Regions from separate parts of the Bacillus shivajii genome, predicted to be linked through region 1. Evidence: predicted binding sites of a transcription regulator. Region 1 holds the regulator's gene; each other region holds the start of a gene.
The links. Region 1 encodes Rex, which represses fermentation and respiration genes when NADH is low (regulators of the CRP and FNR family bind a similar motif). Its sites were predicted from a motif close to TTGTGAAATATTTCACAA; they were not measured.

Region 1 (3,217 bases):
TCGTTAATAACAATTTGCCTAAAGAGAGTCTTGTTTTTTGACCACCACTTAAACTGGATATCGGTGTATCGTAATCAAAATCAGAGAAGTTTAACCCAGATAAAATACTGCGAATGTCGGCTTCATATTGGTAACCGCCTTGATCTTTAAAGTCTTGTTGTAATTGATCATATTCTTGCAATACTTTTTCATAGTTTGGTGCACTTGGGTTGCTCATTTTTTCTTCTAATTCTCGTAAATGTTTCTCCATTTGTTTTAAATGGGTGAAAACAGACATCATTTCATCCCAAATTGAGCGGTTCGTATTTAAGCCACTATGTTGGGCTAAATAACCGATTTCAACGTTTTTAGGGATAATAATATCTCCAGAGTCATGAGATAGTTCTCCTGATATAATTTTTAACAATGTTGACTTGCCTGCGCCATTTCGACCGACAAGAGCAATTCGTTCACGACTTTGGACTTCAAGTTTTACATTGGATAATATTGTTTCAGCCCCAAAGGACTTTGTTATTTGTACACATTGTAATAAAATCATATTATTTCATCCTCACCACATCATTGGGTCATTACAAAATAAGTGTACATGACTGTTACGCAAAGTGGCAACATTTGTAGTAAAGTGGAACATGAATTCTTGCTAATCTAGAGAAGGATTGTGCAGTTTGTCCAACTATGGTGTACAATAGACGAAGAGACAAAAGGAGGGGCACCGATGGGTTCGTTTACACATTTTAATGACCAAGGTCGAGCAAAAATGGTCGATATTTCTGACAAACAAGAAACGGTTCGCACAGCTGTGGCGAAAAGCAGTGTCCAAGTGACAAAAGATATTTACGAGGGCATTACTGCAGGAACGATGAAAAAAGGTGACGTTCTTTCCGTTGCACAAGTAGCAGGAGTAATGGCGGCCAAAAATACATCGCAATGGATTCCAATGTGTCATCCATTATCACTCTCAGGTGTGGATATTCATTTTGACTGGGAAGTAAGTGAAGAAACATACATTCTTCTTATTGAAGTTGGTGTGAAGACGAAAGGGAGCACAGGAGTAGAGATGGAGGCGTTAACAGCTGCATCAGCAACAGCACTTACAGTTTATGATATGTGTAAAGCTATAGATAAAGGAATGGTCATTGGCGAGACTTTCTTGCAGGAGAAAACCGGCGGAAAGAGCGGCGACTACAAGAGATAAAAGAGCGATTGAACCAATTCATGATGGTGGGAGGCGAAAAAAATGGATATCGATCAAACAAAAATACCGCAAGCAACTGCAAAAAGGCTGCCGTTATATTATCGTTTTTTAGAAAGCTTGCAAGCATCAGGGAAAAATCGTGTATCTTCAACAGAGTTAAGTGAAGCAGTAAAAGTCGATTCAGCGACGATTCGAAGGGATTTCTCCTATTTCGGCGCGCTAGGAAAGAAAGGGTATGGTTACAACGTCAATTATTTATTAACCTTTTTTAGAAAAACATTAGATCAAGATGAAATAAGAAAGGTTATTTTAGTAGGTGTCGGTAACTTAGGGACTGCCTTATTAAATTACAACTTTACGAAAAGTAACAATATGAGAATTGAGATGGCATTTGATGTTGATGAAAGCAAGGTCGGTCAAAAAATTGGAAGCGTTCCCATTTATCATTTAGATGAAGTAAAAGAACGCATAGCTGGTGAAGCAGAAGTGGCAATGTTAACTGTCCCTTCAGCAGCAGCGCAAGGGATTGCTGATCAGTTAGTAGATGCTGGAATTAAAGGGATCTTAAACTTTACACCAGCAAGGTTATCTGTACCAGACAACGTCCGAGTTCATCATATTGATTTATCTGTAGAACTTCAATCCCTTATCTACTTCTTGAAACATTATCCAATGTAATGAAACGGTTGATACCCTTTCATTGTTGGAAAACGGAACAAAAACGATATATAAGTGTCATCACTTAGACAAGCTGTGGGAGAAATGTACCTGCAGCTTTTTGTATAGGAAGAACTTGTTTTTGATTTCCAAAAAAGTCCTAAATTCTATCATGAAATCATACACATGTTTTGGTATAGTAGAATTATATATTTCGAGAATCGAACATTTTGGCTAACTAATAAGGGAATCAGGTGAAAACATGAGTAAAATTCCACATAAATGGCTCGTATTAATTTCTGTGTTACTTGGTACATTTACAGTCATTTTAAATAACAGTATGTTAAATCCAGCTGTTCCACATATCATGGAGGTTTTTGATGCCGATGCTGTTTCGGCTGGTTGGGTAATTACGATCTTCATGGTAACCATGGGGATTACGATGCCACTTACAGGTTTTTTAAGTGATAAGTTCGGAAAGAAGGAAATGTATTTGTTTGGCGTTTCCCTCTTCTTATTAGGGTCTCTATTAGGGTCGTTTTCATGGAATCTATCATCACTCATTTTTTTCCGTGGGCTTCAAGGAGTCGGTGGCGGATTTATTATGCCCCTTTCCATGGTGTTCATTTTCCAAGTGTTCCCGAAAAAAGAACGAGGGATGGCGACTGGGATTTGGGGAATTGCAGCGATGATGGCACCAACGATTGGACCTACATTAGGTGGTTTCATTATTGAACTTGGTACATGGCAATGGTTATTCTTATGTAATATACCGACAGGTCTTTTAGGATTAACCTTTTCAATGCTTTATCTAAAGCGAACGAAGCGAGCAGACAATTTGAAGTTTGACCGAAGCGGGTTTGTCACAGTGACCCTTGGAGTTGGGGCGATCTTACTTGCTTTAGGGCGAATTAGTGAACTCGCGCATTTATATGACCCACTGAATATATCGTTATTGATCATCGGGGCTATTGCATTGTATTTCTTTGTGAAAATCGAAAACAAAACAGAACAACCTTTACTAGATCTATCGATATTTAAAATTAAAGCTTACGCATACAGTGTTTGGGTCGCAATTATTAGTTCAATTAGTTTGTTTGGTGGAATTTTTCTCATCCCACTGCTTGTACAAAATGTGTATGGTTACGGAGCCATTATGACAGGTCTTGTCTTTTTACCAGCAGCTTTACTCGCAGGAATATTTATGACGGTAGGTGGGAGAATCCTTGATAAAAAAGGACCTTCACTTGTCGTAACAAGTGGTCTTATTTTTTCAACGGTTGGAACGCTTTTATTCGGTTTTATCGACTTACAAACGGCGATTTGGGTATTGTTTGTACTTAACGCCATAAGAGGTATAGGGAT
Region 2 (3,217 bases), 1.6 Mb from region 1:
ATCTTTTCCGCCATTAATTGCATATAAGAGGGCTTTTGCTAAGTTTGCTCGTGCACCGAAAAATTGCATTTGCTTTCCGATACGCATTGCTGATACACAGCAAGCAATTCCGTAATCATCACCATAATCTTCTCTCATTAAATCGTCGTTTTCATATTGAATAGAACTCGTTTCAATCGACATTTTTGAGCAATATTTTTTAAACCCTTCTGGTAGCTGTTCGGACCATAATACCGTCAAGTTTGGTTCAGGAGCAGGTCCTAAGTTTTTCAATGTGTGCATAAAACGGAATGAGTTTTTTGTAACAAGTGGTTCTCCGCTTAATGACATACCACCAATTGATTCTGTTACCCATGTTGGGTCTCCACTAAATAATTCATCATAATCTGGTGTACGTAAAAACTTTACGATACGAAGCTTCATAACAAAGTGGTCAACGAGTTCTTGTGCTTCTACTTCTGTTAATAGACCACTTTCAATGTCGCGTTCAATATATATATCTAGGAAAGTTGAAATTCTTCCAATACTCATCGCTGCACCATTTTGCTCTTTAATTGCTGCTAAATAGCCAAAGTATAGCCATTGAAAGGCTTCTTGAGCATTATTTGCAGGTTGCGAAATATCGTGCCCATATGAAGCGGCCATCTCTTTTAATTCTACGAGTGAACGAACTTGTTCAGATATTTCTTCACGATTTCGGATCGTCTCTTCACTCATCACACTTGTTAATGTTTTAAGTTCAGCTTTCTTATCTTCAATGAGGCGGTCCACACCATATAGAGCTACACGACGGTAATCACCAATGATTCTTCCTCTGCCATATGCATCAGGTAGACCAGTGATTACTGCTGATTTTCTCGCTAGTTTCATTTCATCAGTGTATGCATCAAAGACACCTTGGTTATGCGTTTTACGATAGTCTGTAAAAACTTTCTCAATTTCAGGGTCTAAATCAAACCCGTATGCTTCAGCTCCTTGCTTCATCATGCGAATTCCGCCAAAAGGCTGGACGGAGCGTTTTAACGGAGCATCCGTTTGTAAACCGACGATTTTTTCTTTGTCTTTGTCGATAAAGCCAGGGTTATGGGATGTAATCGTTGAGACGGTCTTCGTATCAATATCAAGCACGCCTCCATTATCCCGCTCTTGTTTCATCAGTTCTAATAGCTGATTCCACAATTCTTTTGTTGTTTCAGTCGGCTTTTCTAAAAATTCATCTGTTCCTGTATAAGAACGAACATTTCGTAAAATAAAGTCACGAACATTAATCTCCTTTGTCCAATCTCCTGCTTTAAAGTTTCCCCATTGTTCCATTAATGACAACTCCCTCTCTTGTATGTGACAACATTCACATACTCTTTTAAAAAAATTTCATAAACATTACTTTATATTCATTTTTGCTGTACATGTTTATCTACAACTCTATTATAACGCATTAGTCATCAGATAAGTTTGACACATTTGTGACGTGTTAAATGTATGAATGTGTATATACGCATCCTCGTATTAATCAACATATTAAAATACCATAAATATCCAAGTACCAGGCACCTGGATAATTATGGTTATATATAATAAGTAAACAATTATATAACGAACTTGACCTTGACTGGTTCGCCGTTTTATTTCAAATCATTTTTCCATTCGTGCACGATCGGTACCTTACTCAATTTTTCTACTACTCTTCTACGAAGGCGAGATACGTGCATTTGTGAGATTCCTATTTCCAATGACGCTTTGTTTTGAGATAAACCTTTCATCACTGTATAATAAAAAACTTCTTGTTCCATTGGGGTTAAGTATTGTTTTAACTCATCTAAAAAAAGTTGCATATCAATATCATCGTAACCTTTTTCTTCTGATGTCAATATATCTATCAACACTGCATCTTCTTCATTTTGTACGGGTTGTGATAATGACATGGGTTGATAAGAGTCCCAAGCCATAACAATTTCAGTTAGTTGCTCCTCGGTAATATCTAAATACCTTGCCAATTCGTCCTGTTGTGGCATTCTACCTAACTTGTTTCTTAATTCTTCCGTTGCTGACGTTAATTTTGAGCCAATATCTTTTATCGTCCGTGAAACCTTCATTGACCATGTGTAGTCTCGTAAATAATGTTTGATTTCTCCTATAATATTTGGAATCGCGTAACTATGAAACGATACATTTTTCGAAGAATCATATCTTTTCGCGGCAAGTAGTAATCCAATCATCCCCGCTTGAATGAGGTCCTCTAAATTCTCTTTATTACTACTAGCATATTTATGGGCAAACTTCATGACTAATGGTTTATATTTTATGACTATTGCATTTAATTCTTCATTATTTGGAATTGTTACTTGTTCTTTAGTGAGAGCAGTCATGATTTTTCCTCCTTTATGACACCTTTACAACATTTACTGCAAGCTTTAGCTTTTCGATCATTTCTTTTTTCACTTGTGAATCAGAAAATTCACTCATATATATATTTATAATTGTGTCTAACTCTTGAATGAATTCCTCTTCTGATTTAATTTCTTTTAAGTAGTTCAAATAATTGTGTTTTCCCATAAGACACAACCTCCATGATTTCCAATTTATAACAGATCCTATGAATTTTCTGAATCTTACTATGTCCTTATCATCGTTCTTTTTCTACATATTTTGTATCAGTTACTCTTCCTATTTTCTTTTCCCATAAAAAAATAGGAGTAGTCTCCTACTCCTATCGAACAAGTCCTATACTATATTCTTATGTCATTTGATAGTATTTCGAAATTGCTTGTACACGGTCTTTAACATCCAACTTTCGAAACAAATTTGTTAAATGATTTTTCACCGTATGTTCACTAATATATAGTTTTTCAGCAATATTTTTATTGTTCTTCCCTTCTACAATACATTTGAGCACTTCTAGTTCACGCTTTGAGAGACCATAGTCTTCAAGTTGTGCTTTCGACTGAAATGTCGTTCCCCTCGTTTCAACATTAAGTTCAACCGTTTTCCAACGGTCCAAAAATGTGTGAATATGCATGTATAGATCTTTATCTATTTGATCATGTCCTACAACTTTCCTACTTGAGACATATTGAGTCACCAAATAGGCAGTTTGGCTTTCTTCTTTTATGGGACCCGCGATCATATTCCCTTGTTTTAACTGCCTAAATTGATCTACTGCTTTAATCAATTCTGGAGGAATCTTTCTTTTTTGTAAAAACTCAGCTGAATATGTTTG
Region 3 (3,217 bases), 2.0 Mb from region 1:
GGACAAGTTTTTCAAGTAGAAGGTGACCTCCTGTTATTAGGTGACGTCAATCCAGGTGGTACAATTAAAGCGACAGGAAACATATTTGTGATGGGAGCATTACGAGGAGCCGCTCATGCAGGTGTTAATGGAAATAAACAAGCTGTTATTTGTGCAGCATCAATGTCTCCTACTCAGTTGAAGATAGCAGATATTTTAAGAAGGTCACCAGAAAAAGAAGAAGAAGAGAAAGAACAAGCGATGGAATGTGCATTTGTAAGTGAAGAAGAAAATGAAATGCAGTTAGACAAAGTACAGCGACTTATACAACTTCGCCCAAACATTTCATCTATTTTAGAAGAACAACTTTAATATTTTACATAGGATCATTTCTTAGTCTCCTAATCATGAAAATGTGGTAACATATTTTCAAAGATAAGGAGAAAGGGATGTTGTTTGAGAAAGGGGAGAATCACGTGGGAGAAGCAATCGTTGTGACATCTGGAAAAGGCGGTGTGGGAAAAACAACGACAACGGCTAACATCGGTACAGCTCTTGCACTATCAGGAAAGAAGGTTTGTTTATTAGATACAGATATCGGCCTTCGAAATTTAGACGTAGTCATGGGGCTAGAAAACCGTATTATTTATGATTTAGTCGATGTCGTTGAAAAACGTTGTAAGCTACACCAAGCTTTAATTAAGGATAAAAGATTTGATCATTTATATTTACTTCCAGCTGCACAGACTAAAGATAAATCTGCCGTTACCCCGGAACAAATGGAAGAACTCGTTACCGAGTTGAAACAAGATTATGACTATGTTTTAATCGATTGTCCGGCAGGGATTGAACAAGGCTTCAAGAATGCAGTTGCAGGGGCTGACCGTGCAATTGTTGTTACGACACCAGAAATTAGCTCTGTTCGTGATGCTGACCGGATCATCGGGCTTTTGGAAAAAGAACCAACAGGTGCTCCGAAATTAGTTATTAATCGAATACGAAATCATATGATGCAAAATGGCGAAGCAATGGATGTTGAAGAAATTGTTACGATCCTTGCTGTTGAACTGTTAGGTATTGTTGTCGATGATGATGATGTCATAAAAGCAACAAATCAAGGTACACCAGTAGCAATGGAGCCAAAAAGTAAAGCTTCGATTGCATATCGTAATATCGCTCGTCGAATCGGTGGGGAAACTGTGCCACTTATGTCCCTGGAAGACAATAAAGGGATGTTTACGAAAATGAAGAAGTTCCTTGGGATTAGAGGATAAATGTTATATGAGATGAAAAAGTCGCTGTAAAATCATTTGCAGCGGTTTTTTCATGGATGGAATGCCTCAAATGAATTTATAAGTTGATGAACCACATATAGTTATATTGAATATATTATGATCACCCCCTTAAGTAATATAAATTTTCCACCTCCGCCACTTGCGGAGGCTTTTTTTGTTTACATAAGTACGAGACAGATATCTTTATTACCGAATAACACCAGGTGCCTTGCATCTGGTGTTATTTGGTATTCGATGTGATGTTTGTCACATTTTCTTCACCAGTTTGCAACGGAACGTTCACACTTGTGACGGTTTTCACAAGCGTATAGAGTATATAATATAAGTGTAAAGAGTTAGTGATCACTAATAACAACAACTTAATCAAACATGTTAATCATTTAGCTGGAATGTCGGAAACCTAAGGAAATAATAAATTCATATTTTACTAGAGGAGGAATTCATTATGTTTATGGACTTTTTAAGAAATAATTCAATCGCAGCGGGGATTTTAGCAGTATTACGTGTGTATTTAGGGTGGCAATGGATGACAGCAGGTTGGTCAAAAGTAACTGGCGGTTTTGATGCATCTGGTTATTTAAATGGTGTTGTGAATAACGAAGCCGTTATCGAGCAATATCCAACGTATCACGCATTCATTGAGGGCTTTGCTTTACCGAATGCTGGGGTATTTAGTTTCATGGTCGCTTGGGGAGAGCTTTTAGTAGGAATAGGCTTACTGTTAGGGATCTTAACAACAGCAGCTGTTTTCTTCGGAATGATTATGAACTTCGCATTCATGTTTGCAGGAACAATATCATCAAATCCATTCTTAGTATTAATCAGTATCTTTGTCATCGCAGCAGGATACAACGCAGGTCGCTACGGTGGAGACCGTTGGGTAATTCCTTACATCCGACAAGTGATCTTTAAGAAAAATGCATCAGCACAATCCGCAGCTTAACAATAAAAGCATCAAGCGTCTCAGAAGTAGTCCTTCTGGGGCGCTTTTCTTATGTTATGGAAGCAATCATGCTACAACCAAAATTATCCAGGTGACAGGAACCTGGATAATTTTGGTTGTAGAAGGGTTTGTCTTTGTTGATCGATGACTTTTCACCTAGGTGTCATATGGTTGGAGGACAAGTCATATACATGAACTAACAAGACAAGCGTAGGGGAAGGGACATGGATATGAAGAATCGTGTTGAGAGATTAAAGCGGAAAATGGATGCAAAAAGAAAAAAGAGGGTGTATTCTTCACATCAAGATCGGGTGAAGCATAAGGCAAGAAGTAACGATTACATGTATTACGGTGTACGTCATGATGAAGAAAGAGAAGAGACGTTATTTCCTTATGAGGCACGAAGACCAATTGCACAAGAGAAAAGCCAGCCATTTTTTCGAAAAGATATGTTTATGATGCAAGTTTTAGCTAGTGTTTGTTTATTTTTTATCATCGGTATTTTATTTCAAACACAAGCACCTGCATTAGCTGGCGTTAAAAATTTTGTTCATCAGTCCTTTCAAGAGGATTTTCAATTTGGGGCTGTTGCAAATTGGTATGAAGATGCATTTGGTCGACCGCTAGCTTTGTTCCCGCCACAACTCGATACGGTTGCTCCGGCTGACTTAGATAACGAGCAACCATTAGATTCGTATGCACTTCCTGCATCAGGAACAATTAAAGAATCTTTTCAGCAAAATGGGAGAGGCATCTATGTAGAGACAACATCCAACGAACCGGTCGAAGCAGTTAGAAGTGGAGTTGTTCGATTTGTAGGTGAAGATGAAGAGAACGAGTGGGGGAAAATGGTTGTCCTAAGACATTATGATGGAACAGAATCTTGGTATGGAATGTTAGACAATGTTTCAGTGCAACTTTACGACCATGTTGATAGTGGAGATAAATTAGGGATGGTATCCCCGCATCAAGAAAAAGAAGCAGTTGGTGTCTATTATTT

Region 2: a site for Rex is predicted at 1,337-1,354, ahead of pflB (formate C-acetyltransferase). Genes of this name have one in related genera too.
Region 3: a site for Rex is predicted at 1,560-1,577, ahead of LGQ02_RS14675 (DoxX family membrane protein). Genes of this name have one in related genera too.

The regions. Positions count from the first base shown of each region.
Region 1 is NZ_CP084703.1:527,575-530,791, forward strand. Features, by position in the region: gene LGQ02_RS02650 (ABC transporter ATP-binding protein) at 1-538, opposite strand, end outside; gene moaC (cyclic pyranopterin monophosphate synthase MoaC) at 716-1,195, shown strand; gene LGQ02_RS02660 (redox-sensing transcriptional repressor Rex) at 1,238-1,873, shown strand; gene LGQ02_RS02665 (MDR family MFS transporter) at 2,115-3,217, shown strand, end outside.
Region 2 is NZ_CP084703.1:3,400,781-3,403,997, forward strand. Features, by position in the region: gene pflB (formate C-acetyltransferase) at 1-1,314, opposite strand, end outside; gene LGQ02_RS16470 (sigma-70 family RNA polymerase sigma factor) at 1,623-2,366, opposite strand; gene LGQ02_RS16475 (hypothetical protein) at 2,380-2,553, opposite strand; gene LGQ02_RS21400 (response regulator transcription factor) at 2,735-3,217, opposite strand, start outside.
Region 3 is NZ_CP084703.1:3,008,208-3,011,424, reverse strand. Features, by position in the region: gene minC (septum site-determining protein MinC) at 1-351, shown strand, start outside; gene minD (septum site-determining protein MinD) at 456-1,253, shown strand; gene LGQ02_RS14675 (DoxX family membrane protein) at 1,720-2,217, shown strand; gene LGQ02_RS14670 (M23 family metallopeptidase) at 2,442-3,217, shown strand, end outside.